Regions from separate parts of the Paenibacillus pabuli genome, predicted to be linked through region 1. Evidence: riboswitches for the same ligand, from Rfam matches in the RefSeq annotation. Region 1 holds a riboswitch; each other region holds the start of a gene.
What was found. Region 1 has a riboswitch for cyclic di-AMP ahead of ABGV42_RS14415 (hypothetical protein). Riboswitches for the same ligand answer to the same signal wherever they lie in the genome.

Region 2: linked by a shared signal. The riboswitch ahead of ABGV42_RS10700 (C40 family peptidase) and the one ahead of ABGV42_RS14415 (hypothetical protein) in region 1 are both predicted to bind cyclic di-AMP.
Region 3: linked by a shared signal. The riboswitch ahead of ABGV42_RS30475 (ubiquitin-like domain-containing protein) and the one ahead of ABGV42_RS14415 (hypothetical protein) in region 1 are both predicted to bind cyclic di-AMP.
Region 4: linked by a shared signal. The riboswitch ahead of ABGV42_RS03035 (3D domain-containing protein) and the one ahead of ABGV42_RS14415 (hypothetical protein) in region 1 are both predicted to bind cyclic di-AMP.

The regions. Positions count from the first base shown of each region.
Region 1 covers NZ_JBDOIO010000003.1:2,700,366-2,705,101, reverse strand. Annotated here, with positions in the region: gene ABGV42_RS14435 (XRE family transcriptional regulator) at 1-2, opposite strand, end outside; gene ABGV42_RS14430 (urease accessory protein UreF) at 261-962, opposite strand; tRNA gene ABGV42_RS14425 (tRNA-Leu) at 1,389-1,471, shown strand; gene ABGV42_RS14420 (glutathione peroxidase) at 1,616-2,092, opposite strand; cyclic di-AMP (ydaO/yuaA leader) riboswitch at 2,469-2,641, shown strand; gene ABGV42_RS14415 (hypothetical protein) at 2,757-3,155, shown strand; gene ABGV42_RS14410 (HAD family hydrolase) at 3,329-4,012, shown strand; gene ABGV42_RS14405 (Nramp family divalent metal transporter) at 4,179-4,736, opposite strand, start outside.
Region 2 covers NZ_JBDOIO010000003.1:1,961,414-1,966,149, forward strand. Annotated here, with positions in the region: gene ABGV42_RS10690 (alkaline phosphatase family protein) at 189-1,781, opposite strand; tRNA gene ABGV42_RS10695 (tRNA-Leu) at 1,956-2,040, opposite strand; cyclic di-AMP (ydaO/yuaA leader) riboswitch at 2,401-2,532, shown strand; gene ABGV42_RS10700 (C40 family peptidase) at 2,538-3,002, shown strand; gene ABGV42_RS10705 (carboxymuconolactone decarboxylase family protein) at 3,082-3,411, opposite strand; gene ABGV42_RS10710 (hypothetical protein) at 3,536-3,754, opposite strand; gene ABGV42_RS10715 (hypothetical protein) at 3,873-4,202, opposite strand; gene ABGV42_RS10720 (xanthine phosphoribosyltransferase) at 4,299-4,736, opposite strand, start outside.
Region 3 covers NZ_JBDOIO010000005.1:835,866-840,601, reverse strand. Annotated here, with positions in the region: gene rsmA (16S rRNA (adenine(1518)-N(6)/adenine(1519)-N(6))-dimethyltransferase RsmA) at 41-943, opposite strand; gene rnmV (ribonuclease M5) at 948-1,493, opposite strand; gene ABGV42_RS30475 (ubiquitin-like domain-containing protein) at 1,646-2,830, opposite strand; cyclic di-AMP (ydaO/yuaA leader) riboswitch at 3,103-3,356, opposite strand; gene ABGV42_RS30470 (TatD family hydrolase) at 3,599-4,369, opposite strand; gene ABGV42_RS30465 (HD domain-containing protein) at 4,680-4,736, opposite strand, start outside.
Region 4 covers NZ_JBDOIO010000003.1:153,914-158,649, reverse strand. Annotated here, with positions in the region: gene ABGV42_RS03060 (DUF4178 domain-containing protein) at 1-69, opposite strand, end outside; gene ABGV42_RS03055 (DUF350 domain-containing protein) at 93-494, opposite strand; gene ABGV42_RS03050 (PspA/IM30 family protein) at 591-1,262, opposite strand; gene ABGV42_RS03045 (hypothetical protein) at 1,386-1,727, opposite strand; gene ABGV42_RS03040 (polysaccharide deacetylase family protein) at 1,879-2,670, shown strand; gene ABGV42_RS03035 (3D domain-containing protein) at 2,801-3,478, opposite strand; cyclic di-AMP (ydaO/yuaA leader) riboswitch at 3,481-3,680, opposite strand; gene ABGV42_RS03030 (amino acid ABC transporter ATP-binding protein) at 3,943-4,668, opposite strand; gene ABGV42_RS03025 (ABC transporter substrate-binding protein/permease) at 4,655-4,736, opposite strand, start outside.

The DNA of each region.
Region 1 (4,736 bases):
AAAAGGGTTCACCCTTCATAGAAGTATTCAACCCGCCTTCGGTTGTGGGGAATAATGGGAGATGCGAGCTGTGTATCTTATTATATACGTAATTACGTCATGTAACAATTAAAAATGATGAAATTTAGTGTTTATATGTCTAATAATGACGTAAAAGCGTGTACTGGAGAGGCGGAACGAAAAAAAGCACGGCAGCAAGGAGGCTGCTGCGTGCTTTTTTTTTTCAGGGAAATATAAGGGGAGTCTTGGGGATGGAAAGGTTAGGCGCGGTAAGCATGAAGGCCTGCGCCAAGCATGTGGAAGCTGGGGAACAACGATTTCATGGACATTGAGGTTGGCTGTGTCGGTCCATCCGCAGCAGAGGTGCTCACGGTATTCCATTCATGCTCCAGATCTGCGGCCAGGCGAACCAGCAGTTCCTGGGTTGTTTCGTTATCCAAGGGGAGGACTTTGGATGCTTCGGTTATGCAGGCACTCATGGCTGAGTGCAAGTAACCCATTACCGCTTCCTCGACGGGGATATCGAGGTGGTGGTTGATCCAAGCGTGAACGGTGGAGAGGCAGCCAACAGACTCGTATTTGGCAAGGGTGTGCTCGAGCTGGCTGAATTCAATCCAGGGGTGAAGGGCCCGGGCCAGCTTGATCAGTCTTTTGCCCATGGCAGTGGCTTGTTCCCTTAGGTCAGCAGGGGTCCGCTGAACATGAACCAATTTGTCAATGAGAGCCGTTCGCCAAGTGTCGTTATGATCAGTTGCACTGTAGATGCCTTTAATTGCCATGCCTTCAAGTCGAACGATACTGGGATGCAGCTGACAGCGCATGAAAGATTCCAGATCATCTGCATTTCGTATGCTGCCTTCGGCAATGAGTACATCCATACCAAAGGAATGGGTAAAACCTCCGACATGAATGGAGGAATCAAGCAGTTTGACATAATCGAGCAGCTTATTCCCGCGGTTCATGGTCTTTCGCCTCCTACGTTCTTTTAATGTCAATTTAATTAACATTAATATTTCTTTTTTAATTCATTTATGTTTAAAATCCGAATTATATGATATATATAATCACATAAACATCCGTATTTTGTCAATAATTTCTTGATATTTTGTGCGTTTGTTATTTTAATGTTATTATTAGTAACACAATAAGGCTGGAGACTCGAGGAAATCAAAGTGTGGTGTTCAAAATGTTGTCTTATCGGGAGATAAAGTAACATATATTAATGATCAAAATGAATTGAAATTTAATGTATGCAATAGTTAAGAAATCATGACGATAAAAACCAATTTATGGAACAAAAACGCAAGTGTAGATTCGTTTTTGAAAAGTGCTTTACTTTTACATCATAATCCTGTATAATCATTTTTGTTGCCGATTATTTACGACATGCGGTCGTGGTGGAATGGCAGACACGCTATCTTGAGGGGGTAGTGGGCGTATGCCCGTGGAGGTTCGAGTCCTCTCGACCGCATCATAATGTACGACAAGAAGAGGTTTTCCGAATACGGAGAACCTCTTTTTTTGCGTTTGGAGAAGACGTGCTGATAAAAAAAGGCCATTCACAGAGAACCTGGCTTTCCCTGGTTCCTTGTTATCATGGCCTCTCCGTGTTGCTTTATTTCAGCAGTTTCTCAATATCTGCCTCAATTTGGTCAGGAGTCGTTTTTGGTGCATAACGCTTCACGACGCGTCCGTTCTGATCAACGAGGAATTTGGTGAAGTTCCATTTGATGGCTTTGGAACCGAGCAATCCCGGTGCCTCTGTTGTCAGGTGCTGGAAGAGAGGATGAGCGCTTGAACCATTGACATCAATTTTCTCAAACATAGGGAAGCTTACACCGTAATTCATTTGACAGAACTCTGCAATATCATCGGAAGATCCCTTTTCCTGAGCGAACTGGTTACTCGGGAAGCCCAATACTTCAAAATGCCGATCTTTGAATTTGTTATAAAGTTCCTGTAAGCCTTCGAATTGCGGGGTCAGGCCGCATTTACTCGCAGTATTTACTATGAGCAGCACCTTGTTGCGATATTCGGACATCTCCACTTTCTGGCCTCGAAGGGTATTGACTGTGTAGTCATAAACGGTCATGATTCGTCGCCTCCATTTCGTATAATAGGGTTAATGATTCGTATAACTACATTATATTGCTTACAATTAGATAATGCAAAATTAATTAAATGATAAATACCTTTCTATTCTTACCTACAGAATCCTTAAATTACATACGTTTTTTATAAGGACGAGAATTAGCGAGCTTAATAGAGATGGATAGAGAATGGATGGGTTGTAAGCGATATCATTAATGTGTAATGCCTTAAATTCGTCCATTCGGTGATCTGACCAGACTTTACACTAACATGGCGCGGGTGTATGATTCATATCGTAATTTCAAATTCAATTCAACTTAACATGAACAACGAAACAAACGATAATATCGCTCTGATCAATACATGAAACAGGAACGATGTTTTAATCGCTGAGTTTCCATTCATTCATGGGTGGGAAACGGGGGAACCAATCGGAATGGCTGTCAATGCAGCTAATCCATGGGGTGAATTTTTCGGTGCAAGCCGGAAATAGGGCGACTCTCGCGCCCGAATCCGTCAGCTAACCTCGTAAGCGTTAAAGGGAGAGGCAACAAGCCGTACGCATATTCATGGCGTTTTCGTCATGGGTTATTCAAGAAGCGTTCGGGAGGCCTTGGTCCCCCACGCTTCTTTTTTGTTGTCTTTTCACGCCAAGGGAGGAACGAATGATGGATAATGAGATGATTTTAGTAACAGCACCGAATGAAGCAGGCCGCAAGTTTATCAGGCTGTTGATGTACAAAAAAATGCCGTTTGCCGTTCTGACCAACAGTGCAGGGGAAGAACGGAAACTCCGGAGAATCGGAGTGGAGAACGTCATTCGCATGAATACAGCTGAAGCTCAGAAGTGGTTTCTACCACAATCGAGCGTAGGTAACGTTTTCATATTCGAGAATAGTTTGAACCTGACCTGCCGCTATTTGCAGATCTGCCGTTCCTGGACCTCCAAATCGCTGTGTGTGATTACCGAACAGAGTCACCCCAAAGGCATTTACCGTGGGATGGGAGCTGACCGAATTGTGTATTCCCTCAATGGAGAAGTTGGCTTCTTACTTAATGGTTAATGTGATAGCTGCCGATTGATCCGGTGTAAGGTGCCTGTTATAATTGAACTTATGAAAAAACGGAATTCTGAGGAGACTCATGCAAGATGGTGGGTCTTCTTTTTTTATTTGAGCATTAATGCACAGTGTTGATTCATAAAGGTTGCGTTCATGGCTAACAAGGAGGAATAGGCGTGCCGGATGTACGTGGGTTAAAATGGTTGTTCTTTGATGTAGGAGATACGCTGGTGGACGAATGGGATCCGGTAGATGATATTATTGGGCAGTTTGTTGAAGAAGCCTGCTTGCTTGGATATCCGGTGAAGATAGAGGAAGTGCGAGAGATTTTCGCCTCCTGTTACCGAAATTATGAGCAGTGGCCCATGAGGGTAGCCATTCGAACGCTGATTAGCGATGAACGTCATAGGGAGCAGATTCAGGAGAAGTTGAAGTTCCGGAAGGAACTGGAGAAGCCATTCGCTTCGGCTGACGCGGTGTTGAAGGAATTGTCACACCACTATCGAATCGGCATCATTGCCAACCAGAGTCCAGGGACAGAGGGGCGCCTGGAAAGCTACGGTCTGCGGAGGTACGTGGATGTTCTGGCTTGTTCGGCAGAAGAAGGTGTATCCAAGCCGGACCCGGAGCTATATGCGGTAGCTCTGAAACAGGCGGGTTGTGAACCCGAGGAAGCGGTCATGATTGGAGACCGGATTGATAACGATATCATTCCTGCCAAGAAGCTGGGGATGCGAACGATACGTATTTTGCAGGGCTATGGACGGTTTCAGCCTGAGCTGGAGGGTCAGGGGCATGCAGACTGGACGATCGAAGCCCTGGAGCAGCTTATTCCTCTGCTTGTGTCTGCGGAAGATTAGTGCATAAGATGGAAAAAGAGATGACTTCACGTGTCTTTAAATAGTGGACAAGGCAAATGTACGGCAAGCTAAAAGGCTGATCCCCTCAAGTTATATATTCTTGAGGGGATCAGCCTTTTTTATCAATTTCTGGTTAAAGAAAATATGTTTTTACCACATATTTAGATTAGAACAGCATGATGGTCTGGATGATCAGATAAACATTCAGTACTACAATCACGGCAGCGATGATCCAAGAGACCATTTTGAGCCACAACTTGTTGGCAAATGCCCCCATGCTTTTTTTGTCACTGGTAAACATCACAAGTGGAATAACGGCAAAAGGCAGCTGCAAGGATAGAATAACCTGGCTCAAAATCAGCAATTCTTCCGTTCCGTGCTCTCCGGCGATAGCTGTCACAATCACGGCAGGAATGATTGCGATTAACCGGGTCACGAGCCGGCGAAGCCAAGCCGGAATCCGGATGTTCAGGAAGCCTTCCATGACAATCTGTCCGGACAGTGTTCCTGTAAGTGTTGAGTTCTGACCTGAGGCCAGTAGAGCGACACCAAACAGGATACTTGCAATGGTTGTGCCCAGCAGGGGGGTGAGCAAGTGATAAGCATCTGCAATCTCAGCGACCTGCGTCATACCTGCGCTGTGAAATACAGCGGCTGACACAATGAGTATGGCAGCGTTGATAAACAGGGCCAGGGTCAAAGCGATCGTTGAATCCATAGTGGA
Region 2 (4,736 bases), 740 kb from region 1:
ACAAAGCAAATATCAAGCTGGCTCCTCTGGTATCGCACCCGTGTGGTCGGCAAGTTGCACTCTACCGATTGACTGTAGAAGCGAGGTCGTTTTTGTAAAAAGTGCCAAACCCCTGGTCCTTGCCCAAGCTTCGAATCTCTTGAACAAACTACTCAAACAGTTTACTCATCAATGCACTTTTTCTTGCTTTAAGTCTTTTTTATTAAAAGGTTAAGCAAATAATCTTTTAAATCCACGATTCGTAAATATTCAGGCTTTTGATCTGTTCCACTGATAATCAAGGGAACAAGCGATTCTTTTTTACGAATGGACCCGTGGCCCCCTCCGGCCTTGTGCGTTGGTGAACTGCCGCTGGTAAATTCATATCCCGGTTTGGCCGTGACAACCAAAAATTCACCTTGGTGTGAACGAAGCGCGCTTGACAACCGTTTCAGAACATCTGGATACTCATCGTATTTCAATGCATGTTTAGCCTTGTTTAAACTTAAGTCCAGTACTTCTTCGTTCTGTTCGACCGTCCAGGATTGGTTGTATACATCGGTTAGGTTACCTCCTGATTTAAATTTGATCTGTTTGCCTGTTGATCCCTGAATTGCGTAATTCCACTCCTTTTCTTTCCAAGAAATAAAATCAATGCGTGGATCATCCTTTAACAAGTTTGCTGTATCTCTAAGGGAACGATCTGTTTTCAATGAATATACATAGGCCATCGTTTCATTGACAGCAAGAATGAGTTCAGTCTCCTTCGATACAGCATCACCCGGACGCATAATTTGGGCATCTCCGAGCAAAGAGGACAGATCAATGACGGGATTTTGATCTGCAGGCAGAATACGGGTCATTCCGCTGTCACCAGCAATGATAAAGATGGCATCTTGCACAGCTTTTTCCGGAGAACCGAATGCTTGCAATACGGATTGAAGCTGCTGATCCAACTCCTTGACCCCACGAAGTCCCGTGGGGCCTTTCTTATGTAACTCCCGGTCTAAATCCGGTAAATAGACAAACAAAAAATCCGGCAATTTATTGGATTGAACCAAATATTTTACGGCTTCAATAGCAAAATCATTATGAATGCCCATTCGATTCGTTAAGCCATCCGGCAAATCTTTAATATCTTGAAACGGATTAGACAATGCACCCAGGGACAGTAAGTCCGGCCCTTTCACATCAATCTCTTTTGGTAAAGAAGCTGCTATTTGAACCCAACGAGGGATCGACAACTTTTGATCTGACGTCCCCCTGTATATCAGGCCGTTGATCGAACCCGACTTTAATCCTTGCCGGGCTAGGTCCTCATAGATTGTGGGTAAATTCCTGTTCAAATGACTCCCGTTTAAATGGACCAGAGCATCCGTCAACACCGGATTAACTCCGTGTTTGAGCACTTCCGTCGGTCCGGTTCCGTACATGATCATTTTCTTGTTGTCCGCAGAATACCAAGTCAGACCCGGTACACGGTGAAGGTCCGAATACGCTCCGGTAAGCAATGAGCTGTCGATCGTGACGGACATCGTGGGAAAAGAACTGACCAGGTTTTTATAATATTGTCCGTGTTCGATCAGGAATTGTAAGGCAGGAAGCTCCTGCTTGCTGATTCCTTGGTCGATCGCCTGATACATTAAAGAATCCACCATCAGGAAAATGACTTTTTTCGTATTTTCACCATTAGCGGAATTTATCCGCATCAAATCCTGTTCTTTAGGTTTCGAGCTCTGACATCCGATAAGCATGTCCAATAACAAGATCGAAAGCAATATCCGAATCCCTTTTTTCCTCATAGATAATTCACCCCATTTATGTACATTCTGTCTTGAAAATCTTGGGGTTATTCGAGGTTTATTTTGCCATTCTTTCTCATTGGACAAACTGCAACTCTAGTATTTTGTTTGAAAAACAAAAAGGTTCCCAATCTGCCAGAAAAGCAGATCAGAAACCTATTGTTAATAAAATGATGCGGTCGAGAGGACTCGAACCTCCACGGGGGGTTAGCCCACACGGACCTGAACCGTGCGCGTCTGCCAATTCCGCCACGACCGCATATGGTATATCTCCGAGATAATCTATCGCGGCGACAAGAAATAATATATCATGTGGAATCCAACGAGTCAACACTTAATTTAATTATTAAAGAAGAATGACAGCCGGAAGTTTAAGATCCGGTCGAGAACTGACTTTTCCTGTTCAAAATGAAACTTGCTCTCCTCTATCTCTCCAATTTACTTATTTGTCCAGTTTGATTGCTGTTGAAACACAAATTACGTTTTTGTCATCATAAATAAACATGTAGAACTACTACTTTCTGCAAAAAGTCTTGAATTCCGTTAACATTGAAGGAGTAAGAAACGTTTGACAATTACGCATTTATGCAATATAGTTTCAAAAGGTTACAAAATATTAATTATTCATTTGCCGAGTTTCATGTTTGAAAACGGGGGAACCATTTTGGGTGAATTATTCTTATACATAGGAAATATAGGGAACCTTCTACCGAACCCTTAGCTAACTCCGTAGGCATCGAAGGGAGAACATCGATTTTGAAAAAACTGATCATTTCTATTTTTGGCGCAGCCGTTCTATTTACATCTGGTGCAGCAAGCACTGAGGCAAGCAGTATCAACACCGTTGTTAACAACATGACTGGTATACCTTACAAGTGGGGCGGCACGACGCTGGCCGGGTTTGATTGCTCTGGATTTATGAGATATATTTTCGAAAAATATAGCATTGAATTACCACGTACTTCACAGCAACAAGCCAAGGCAGGTACCCCGGTATCCAAAGCCAATCTGCGCACAGGTGATCTGGTATTCTTCAACACTTCAGGCAGTGGCATTTCGCACACAGGCGTATACATCGGGGGCGGACAATTCGCTCATGCTTCTAGCAGTAAGGGTGTCAGCATCACCAAATTGTCGAACCCATACTTCAATGACCGCTATGTAACAGCACGCCGTGTAACTGGACAGTTTATGTATAACAAAATGCTTGGAAAAATATAAATTGCATAAGAAACAGGCTCTGGATTATTCCAGAGCCTGTTTTGCTGTCTTGTTATTCAAACTCGCTTACAGGAACAACCTAGTGTAATGCTTTTTGCACACGCATTGCACCTTGAGACAGCGCGTGACCGCCGCCTACCGCTCCGGCTACGGCAACCGTCTCCATAATCTCCTGATCGGTTGCTCCCTTCGCTCGTGCCTCTTCCACGTGGTAAAACGTACATACCTCGTTATTGGCAAACAATCCGATGCCGAGGGCAATCAGCTGCTTCGTTTTGGCATCAATCGCACCTGACTGAAAACATTCCCCGGTAAATTCGTGGTACGCTTTGACCACACCAGGCAACACATCTCTTAATTCTCCAATCTGATCCTTATAGGCATGAACCTTATCATTCATCAATGTCATGGCTACCCGCACATCCTCTCGGCTGAAAAGTTTACGAATTCTCGCTGTACCTATCTTCTCTCCCGAGTGGTTGGATTATGCCAAACCATCCATGGTAATTCCATGCATCAGTCTCCAAAGGATTCTATTCATCAACCGGACTTTGACGTGGTTCGCTAAAAAGCTGATAGCGATAGCTACGATCCAGCTTGACCACACGTCTGTTCTGGCGACGGATAAGCACCTGTTCCCCATCCCATGCAACGACAATCCCGGTTACATCGTTGGATTCCAAACCATCCCGTATCACTCTTACTTTTTCACCCGATAAGCGCAGTGCATCCAGTTCTGCATCACTAATCATGTCTATGGCTCCTATGTTCCAAAATTATTTACAAAAAGAGACCTAAATGAAAAGTCATTTAGGTCTCACGTGACTGTATTGGACTGTTATGTCATTCGAAAAATGTCCCGACTGAAAGTTACCGCTGCGCGTGCTCTTTGCTGTCGTTCTTCTCGAACCAAAAATCAAGCACTTTGGCGGACATCACACGTTCTTCAAGGTACTCCACTTGATGCGGTGTAAATTGTTCTTTCCAAGCGAAGGACAACTCTTCACACAAGCCTACAATGGTCAGCAACTCTGACCAGGCAACATAGCGTTTGTACCAGAAAAATTGAGGATGTTCAATCATATAGGGATAAAGGTCATCGAATTCCGTATGTTTACAATCCAGGGCACGTTCAAAATGAACTTTCGACTCCGCCAGCTTTTCAATAAAAAATTGTTCTGATGCCGGTTGGTTCCCCATGGTGTTGCCTCCTCTCCCTAACATAACCCCATTATAAATGAAATCCGCGGTCATGCAAAGGCATTGTTCAAAAAATAGGCTTTTTCCTTTAAACTGTCACATTTGGTTATCGTCGAATTGCACGGTTCCATCATTCAGTGAACGAATGCGCACCAAGGCTTCCACCGGAATTCCCTGCTCACGGATCGTGCGTGCTCCGGCCTGAAAACATTTCTCGACCACGACACCGAATCCGACGAGTTCCGCGCCCGAACGTTCAATGATTTTGATGACACCGCGAGCAGCATCTCCGTTGGCGATAATATCATCTATGAACAAAATACGGTCGTTCTCATGAATGTATTCGCGGGATACCATAATATCGGTTACGATCCCTTTGGTAAAGGAAGGTACGCGTTCACAGTAGGCATCGGGATCTGCCAGAAGCGTCTTTTTTCGACGGGCAAATACGAGCGGCACCCCCAGCTCATGAGCTGCGGCAAAAGCAACCGGAATCCCTGAAGACTCCACGGTAATGACCCGGGTCACTCCACT
Region 3 (4,736 bases), on a different contig from region 1:
CCCATCGTATGGGCAAGGACCCGGTTTGGTTCATCCGAATTTACAGACCGGCACGAACTCCTGCGTCCCACATTACAGTGCTTAGGGTCGCATATTCCTGCAAACTAAGTGTCTCACCCCGTCTGGACGGCTGAATGCCAGCCTGCTCCAGCAACTGGTCGGCCTGCTCCCGATTTTCCTTCGTGAAGAAGCGGGCTTTCAGATTGTTCGAGATGGTTTTTCTCCGTTGGGCGAATGAGGCTTGTACCACTTCGAAAAAATGCGCTTCACTCGGTACTTCGACAGGGGGCTGTTCACGAACCTTGAGCTTGATGACGGCTGATTCTACATTCGGTTGCGGAATGAATACGGTTGGCGGCACAATGCAGACCAATTCAGGCACACTGTAGTATTGGACTGCAATGCTCAGACTTCCGTAGTCCTTCGAGCCCGGTGCAGCTGCCATTCGTTCTGCTACTTCCTTCTGGATCATGACGACAATGCTGTCTACCGGCAGTTTTTCTTCCAGCAGTTTCATCATAATAGGAGTCGTTACATAATACGGCAGATTGGCTACAACACTCACCTTATTTACACTAGCAAAGTCTGTACGGAAAAGCCCCGCCAAGTCCAGCTTCAGCACATCACCATGCTGTACCCGAACGTTAGGATATGGTTCCATGACTTCACCAAGGATAGGCAGTAGACGTTGATCGATTTCCACAGCTGTTACAGGGCCGGCTACCCGGGCCAGTCTCTCCGTAAGTGCCCCGATCCCCGGACCGATTTCGAGTGCACCCTTGGACTCGTCCAGATCGGCAGCATTTACAATTTTATTCAATATATTCTGATCAATCAGAAAGTTCTGACCCAAACTTTTTTTAAATGAGAATCCGTGCCTTTGAATAATTTCTTTCGTTCGCTTAGGTGTTGCAATTTCTAAAGTCTCATCCATGCCTTTCATACGCTCACAATCCTTCACGTTCAATTTGCGATAATGCTGCAGAGAACTCTTCCCGGCTGATCTGGAATACGCCCAGCCGCTTGTGGAACTGCTTTCCGTTACAATAACCTATGCCCAGCAGATTCCCCATCTCCATACGCCTTGCGGCTGCCTGCGGGTGCACAATCAGTCCTGCTGCAATCAAGTCCTCCCAATCAATCAGGCTCGGTACACCCTCATACGAGGTATGCACACGCGCCAGCGCATGACGAATTGCCTCAGGTGAGGCATTCTCAACCCCGATATCCCCTTTGCGCGTTGCATCTGCTTCGGGAATAAAAGCATGCTTGCAGCCTGGGACCTTGTTTGCAATAATTTTGCGAATCCGCTCACCCGCATGATCCGGGTCCGTAAGAACAATCACACCCCGTCTCTCCTGCGCAAGTGCAATTCGCTTCAGAATTCGCTGGTTGATGGCAGATCCACCCGTTTCTATTGTGTCAGCCTCAACAGCCCGCCGGATGGCGACGGTATCGTCGCGTCCTTCTACGACAATGACTTCTTTTATCATGTTCCATTTCTTCCTTTCTAACGCAAAAAGAAGAGGAATATCCTCTTCTCTGCCAAACGGCGGTGAGCCTGTTCAGACTCCACCGCCGCATATTCCGCATGATTCATTCATGCTTATATTTTATAGCATTCCCATTTCAAAGTAAAACGATTTTAGTTCGCTTCCGGCTTAACCGGACCGATGACATATACCGTCTTGCCTTTCTTACGTCCGAAGTTCAGGGCATGCTTCACACTGTCATAATACACATCGATTTTGTTGCCTTTAATGGCGCCGCCAGTATCTTCCGCACGACGGAAGCCGAGGCCCTCAATGTACACCCACCAGCCGATCGGAATCACTTTGGGATCAACCGCAATGGTCCGTCCTTCAGTTACCCGGGTACCGGAAGCTGTTTTTGTGCCAATGCCAGGTTCCTCAGAAGAGTAAGCGGTCATCGATACATTTTTAAGTACTTTGGAATATTTAAAAGAAGTGCCTGAGACGGTAATGACTTTGCTGCCTGATGCAGCGGTTTTCTTCGAGTTCGTTGTCGTTTCTTTCTTTGCTGTGGATGTTTGGGCCGATACCGTCTGAATCACCGGCTCCTTCACAACAGGTTTCGCTTTGGTTCCAACAGCAATTACTTTATCGACACGATTGGTCGATACCGATTTGCCCACCATTTTTTTGGAGACTAGCTCTCCATCCTGAAACACCTTTTCGATATGTTGTACAAGTGTACCTTCTTTACCGTTTACGATGACACGATTGTCACCTTTGTACAAGCTAGGATCAGCCGTTTTGACTACTTTGTACGCAATCGGCTGTTCCACTTCCACTGTACGCTTTGTTACACGCACTACGCGAATTTTCATATCTGCCTTGATTGGTGTTGCGAGCGCTGGATAAACCTTATCCTCACTGGCAACCTCAATTCCAGATTTCTGAATTGCATCTTCTACCGATGAATCGGTTGTATACAGAGTCTTGGTGTTTCCGTCTGCCGTAATATTGACTGGAACGGCCCGCTCAATAACAATGCGGTCTCCATCTGCGATTGCCCCGTTCAAAGGCATGGATACCTCATCATGAGGGCTGACTGTGATTGATTGCTCCTCCAGCATTTCTTGAAGCATTCCTGTACGAGTCTCTACCGCTTGAGCTTTGCCATCGATAACCAGCGAAATTTGTTTCCCGGCTTGACCGTAAACGACTAACAAGATCATGATTGTAAGCGCGATTGAGAAAATAGCGATCAGTGCCATTTGACGCAAGTTCTCATGCTTCCACCGCAACGCGTAAGACTTACTGGATGATCGTGACTCATGGGTCTCTTCTGGTTGGAATGTGCCCACTTCTCCGTCCTCCTTCATAGCCTCGCCGTCTAAAGTTAATGCATGATGTCTTTGACGCGACTATACCAAATTTTCTACAAAACAGGTCCATATCCCATTGACCGGTTCTGCATCATGAACCACTCTTCGCAACATGATGTCACCACCTGAATACTTACCGTATGATGACCGTATTTCTTTTATTCAAAAACAAAAAAGCCAAAGAAAGAGTCTAAGAGGAACTCTTTCGTGGCTTTCCGAATGATTTTGAATATCGGAAATTCATGCACGAGGTTGCCTCTCTTTTTCCGCTTGCGAGGTTAGCTGTCGGGTTCGGGCGAAAGAGAGCCGCCCTATCTCCGGTCACCCGCTCATGGCGGATGCCCTTGAATTCACCCCGAGACCCAAAGAAGAAATCAAATAGTGCTTCGCAAAGGCATTCGCTGCTTTTGGGTCAGCGAATGATGCGCATCAGCTGCTTTCACTGATGTTTAAGCCCTATTGGTTCCCCCGCTCTCCGTTAACGGAGACTCAGCGAGATCGGTTCATGAAAAGTATTGTTGTGTCATCGGAAAGTGTCCCTTTGTTCATCCCCCGAACATCTGTCCAATTTTCCGCACAACAATTCACTGAAAAGATGATATCCTGTTTCGATGCATGTTGTAAAGCGTTGTTCAAGTACGTTTTTCTAAATATTTGGTTAAAATATTGTAATATTCTTCATTTATTTGGATCAAAAAGCAAATTCGCTCCGTCTACCTCTCTTTTTCACCGCATTTGCTTCGTTTTTTAACGAATCCCAAATCGTTCCATGGCATTTTTGGTCGTTATTGCAGCAATTTCCTCTACCGGAATGCCTTTAATTTCCGCAGCTGCCTCTGCAACCAGACGTACATGCGCTGTTTCATTTCGTTTTCCACGATAAGGATGTGGTGTCAGATATGGGGAGTCTGTTTCGATGAAAAATCGGTCCATTGGCACCTTCGCCAGTACCTCTTTTGGCTGCTTGGCGTTTTTGAACGTGATTGGTCCCCCGAAGGATAGATGGAACCCTAGATCCAGACAGAGTTTTGCCGTTTCCCAGCTTCCAGAGAACGAGTGCATCACACCCCCGACTTCTCCAGCTTTTTCCTCGCGCAAAATTTTGACAATATCCTCATGAGCGTCGCGATTATGAATGACAATCGGCATGTTAAGTTCACGAGCTAGTCCGATCTGTTGTCTCAGGACACGATGCTGAACATCCTTGGGAGAAGTGTCCCAATAATAATCCAGACCAATCTCGCCTATGGCAACAACCTTTTCATGTTTGCACAGAGACGCAATCCACTCGAGATCACCCTCCTGCATCGTAATCGCATCCTGAGGATGCCAGCCTACAGCAGCATAAATAAAATCATACGTTTCGGCAAGTTTCATCGTGGATGGAATGGTCTCCCGATTGAAACCGACATTGATCATGCAGCCAACCCCGGCGTCTACAGCGCGCTGAATCATCTCCTCGCGGTCCTCGTCGAATTGCGGTGCATCCAAGTGTGTATGAGTGTCGAATAACATCATGTGTATTTCTCCCTTCCTGTCGAATAACTGTTTTCTATCCCAATCAAAATCATATAAAAATCACAGATTTTATCATCACATTTGATTTTCCAGAGTACAAGATGTGGAATTAGCAGATTTAATTTCTACTATATATAGGCGCCCTCGTGATCTCAACTTCTTCAAAAAAAGTGTGGATTACAAAATTATGTCGATCTACATATACTCTCCATTAAAGCAGATTACTGTATCATGGTAATATCTCGAATTAGAAACTCTTTCTTTCATAGCTAATTTGTAAAAAATTTGCTCTTGATTGCACATTTCATGATCATGAAAAGTAGGGGCGAATATGAGATGGCAGCTCGTGAATGATGGCGTCCACCTT
Region 4 (4,736 bases), 2.5 Mb from region 1:
CATGGTTTTCTCTGCTCGTGGTGGTTCGGGTTTGGCTAGTATTCCTTTAATCCGTTTCCATACACTCATACCCATTACTCCCGTTCGTTATCTTATAAACAAGCTGCAATAATTAATGCGCCCACGATGTGCAAAGCACCGGAGAACAAGCCGTACCCTGTCTTTCCTTGCTGAATTCCTGTGTCCAAATCCAGATTGGCCCACGTGCGAATCATAAAATGCACAACGCTTTCCAGAATAAGCAGGATGACAAACGAAACAACGGATACAAGTAATGCTTCACCCAGATGACCCGCTGTCGAAATCGAAGTGGCAAGCACATACCCTTGAGCAAACAGCTTCATGACCATCCGTGTCGTAACCGCCATGTTCCCTGCCTTAACTTCCGCAAAATCCTTATACTTCGTAAACAATGAATCCACATACATCAAAACAAAAAGCAAAACCGAACCAGATAATGTCCAGACCAGCATCGCCAAAATGTTCAAATACATTTACACAGCCCCCACTTATCAACATGAACCGCATTTAAAAGCGAAGGAGAAACGCTGTCTCTCCTCCGCTGGTGAACCCTGCGTAAGATGCAAGGTTTAGTTTTTATTTTCGTACTGCTTCATGAGTGCCGCCAGTTCATCCTCAACGGCCTGATCCTTGCCGATTTTTTCGAACTCTTCATCAAGTGATTTTCCTTTGGACGACATCTCGTTGCTCGCTTCTGCCTGTGCTTCCATTTGCATCATTTTTTCTTCCATACGCTTCATGCCTGCACTGGCTGTGTCGGAACTGAACCCATTTAGGGCTTTGTTGATTTCGGTTTGTGCTTTAGCTGCGTTGTAGCGCGCTACCAGCGTTTCACGTTTGTTTTTCATTTGTGTCAATTGCTTGCGCATTTCATCCAGCTTGCCGCGCAGATTGTCTGCCGAAGCCTTGTTTTGATCATAGCTTGTTTTGTATTCCGCCATTTTTACTTCGGCAGCTTTTTTCTCTTCCAGAGCCCGGCGCGCCAGATCCATATTCTGTGCACGTGCTGCGGTATGAGCTTGCTCCTCACGCTTCTTCACCAATGCTTCCTGTTCTTCGAACAGCTGCTTGAATTTTTTCTCAATCGCGATTTGTTGAGCAACAGCCTTCTCGGCATCTTCCAGATCTTCCTGCATATCACGGATATATTGATCCGTCATTTTGATTGGATCTTCTGCCTTGTCAATAATGGCATTAATGTTAGACATCGTTAAATCACGCAAACGTTTGAAAATGGACATTATGGTATTCCTCCTAGTCGATATTACATCTTGTATATAATCATACATACGTGGTAACCTTCAACCCGTTTCAATTTTACCAAAAAAAATCATAAAACACGATTCGAAGCCACCCAAAATCTACTATTTTACATCTTTCGTCCGGCTTAAATGATCATCGAGCAGCTTTTCTGCCGTCAGTACGATCTCATCGATCTGCATACGCGTAATGGCGTCAAAATGAATACCCATAATAACGGTGACGGTCACCTTGAGAGAATTCGCAGCCTTTCGTGCCAGACGCTCACATAATTCTTGTTCCTTGTGCCCAGGAATATGGACTGCAGTTCCCACCACGCGTTCTCTTTCGGGATAAAAGGTCGCCACAGCTCCTATATGAGCTTTCCCACCCGTGACCAAAAATATCTGATCTTCTCCAGCTTCAATGACCTGCAAACGAACCGACTTCAAATCATAAGTATTCATCCTAATCCACCTGTCCTTTGTGTGTATATGTAATGGTGGAATTATGAGTGTTATCGGTCAGATTGGACAATGAAACTTCTCACACTATGCATAATGAACCATCACCCCGGGCATACCAAAGAGAACGCCATTTGACAAAGGAGGCTATATCATGCGTATTCGCCTCATCGCATTCGCCATGTTGATCCTTGTTTTTCTAAGCGGAAGCTATACTTCTGGGCAGCTGCTGGCTAAACCCGTTCCAGAGAGTACGCCTGCTGCAAAGCCTGACCTATCTGAAGATGAACAGCTGACGCTCGGTCAGCTAAGGCAGAAATATGCTGATACTTTCAAAACCAATGGACCTTCAACCCGACAGGTGGCATTGACTTTTGATGATGTGCCTGATCCGCGCTTCACACCGCAGGTACTGGATATTTTGAAGAAATATAATGTAAAAGCGACTTTTTTTATTGTTGGCAACCGAGCTGAGAAACATCCTGACCTCGTCAGACGGATCGTTAGGGAAGGTCACATTGTTGGAAACCATAGTTACAACCATCCTGAATTCAGTAAGCTGTCTTTAAATGCTTTTCGCAAACAAATTCTACATACCGGTGACATTATTCGTAAACTGACCGGGTACACACCGAAAATGATTCGTCCTCCATACGGAGACATTAATGAGAAACAGCTGCAATGGGCCGCAAGACAACAATACAGTATTGTTAACTGGAATGTGGATTCGCTGGATTGGAAAGGCCTAAGCAAAGAGCAGGTTAAGCAAAATGTTTTATCTGCAGTCAAGCCAGGCTCCATCATTCTTCAACATGCGGGAGGCGGCGTGGGTTCAAATCTGTCCGGTACCATTGGGGCACTTCCGGAGATTATTGATGAACTGCGGTGCAGGGGCTTCAATCTGGTGACTCTGGACGAAATGCTGCAATTGCCGAAGAGCAAATAATACAGGGCATAGTGGATAGTAAACACATCTTAATCATGAAACTAACAATCTTATTTTTTGTTAAAAACAAAGGGTACCCTTATTTCACGTTAAACGTGTCATAAAGGCACCCTTTTATTGGCGATGATACTTATTTTAAAATATAAAGTTCAACATCCTGAAAACCAAAAGTGCTCACAGACTTCTGACTTCCAGGAATGAAAATATCAATCCGTTTGCCTTTGATCGCCCCGCCGACATCACGTGCAGTAGCCACAAATGCCTGCTTAGGCAGCCCCGGATGGGAGTGACCTGTAACAAGAACCTTCGTCCCCAGTGGGATCACACTCGGATCTACTGCGATCGTGCCGAGTTCAAGCGGATTACCGAAGTAATCTACAGCACCCCATCCACCATTTTCAGAAGCGGCCGAAGAGTATGCTGTTGCTTTCACTTCAACAGCCTTACTGTAATCAAACGTTTTGCCCCAAGCTTGAACGACTTTCTCGTCAGCATTCACATCAAGGCTAGCTGTCGTGATCGCCTTTGCTTCGGAAGAGCTCTTGGCAGCTGGAGCAGCCGAGGCCGTATTTGTTGTTTTTCCTGGGATCGTAATTTTCAAACCACCATAAATGTTGTAAGGCGAAATATCATGGTTAGCTTTGATAAGTGTGCTCAGTCCAACCCCATATTTTTTCGACAAGGTGTAGAAGGTATCCCCCTCTTTGGCCACGTGAACAGAATCAGCGTGAGCTGGAACGGCCTGAATGAGCATTGCTGCTGTCAGCAGGGCTGCTGCTGTTTTGGCTATTGTTCTCTTCTTAATCATGGTCTTCCTCCCTCATTGTGCCTGCGAAGTTAGTTGTCGGATTCGGATGGAGGAAACCACCCTATAGGTTGCTGTTACATGCGTATTGCGTTATGTACCCCTAATTCACCCCAAGCAGCGTGCGTATCGATCTTCCCCTTCACGGCCTGCATCATTACATCCTCCGCACTTCCTCCTCAGGAAGTTTCGGCAGGAACAATATATCACAATTCTGTAACCAGGGTCCGTAGTAAATGTTACCAACTGTTTTAAACAACTCATTATACAGCTTTAATAATAAGGATTTTTTCAAAATCTGGAGTGACTATGCAGCTTTGGAACAATGACAGAAACGTTACTTTTAAGACAGTGGATACTTATCCACACAAAAAAACAACCCTGCTAACCATAAAGTTAACAAGGCTGTTTGATTTCGTTTTTGTTAGTCCATCCAATATGATTAACTGGCTGATCATGTTCAACGATTATGACAAAACTTTACCGAGGAAGTCACGCGTACGTGGATGCTTAGGCTGACCAAATACTTCATCAGGTGTCCCCTCTTCCACGATTACCCCGCCATCCATAAAGATGATGCGATCTCCAACTTCACGGGCAAAGCCCATCTCGTGGGTAACGATAACCATAGTCATGCCGCCTTCAGCCAGGCGCTTCATCACGTCGAGTACTTCACCGACCATTTCAGGGTCAAGTGCAGAGGTTGGCTCGTCAAACAGCATCACATGCGGCTGCATCGCAAGGGCTCTCGCTATGGCAATCCGCTGCTTCTGTCCACCAGACAGCTGACTCGGATAAGCATCCTTTTTCTCCAATAACCCAACGGTTTTGAGCAAGTCTGCTGCGATCTGCTTCGCTTCCTGTTCAGACTGCTTTTTGACCTTAATTGGGGCAATGGTAATGTTTTGCTCCACGGTTTTATGCGGAAACAGATTAAAGTGCTGGAACACCATCCCCATTTTTTCCCGAGTTGCATTAATGTTGTGTTTGCGGTCCGTGATGGATACCCCTTCGAAATTAATCTCACCGGAAGTAGGCTGCTCCAACAGGTTCAGACAGCGCAGGAATGTACTTTTACCCGATCCTGAAGGACCAATCACGACAACGACCTCGCCCTTGCCAATTGAGACATCTATGCCTTTAAGTACTTCGTTTTTGTCGTAGGATTTGTGTAATTGTCTAACGTCTATCACTTGCACTCAACTTCCTTTCCAGTCGACCCAGCAGCTTGGACAAAATGAATGTCAATACAAAGTATATA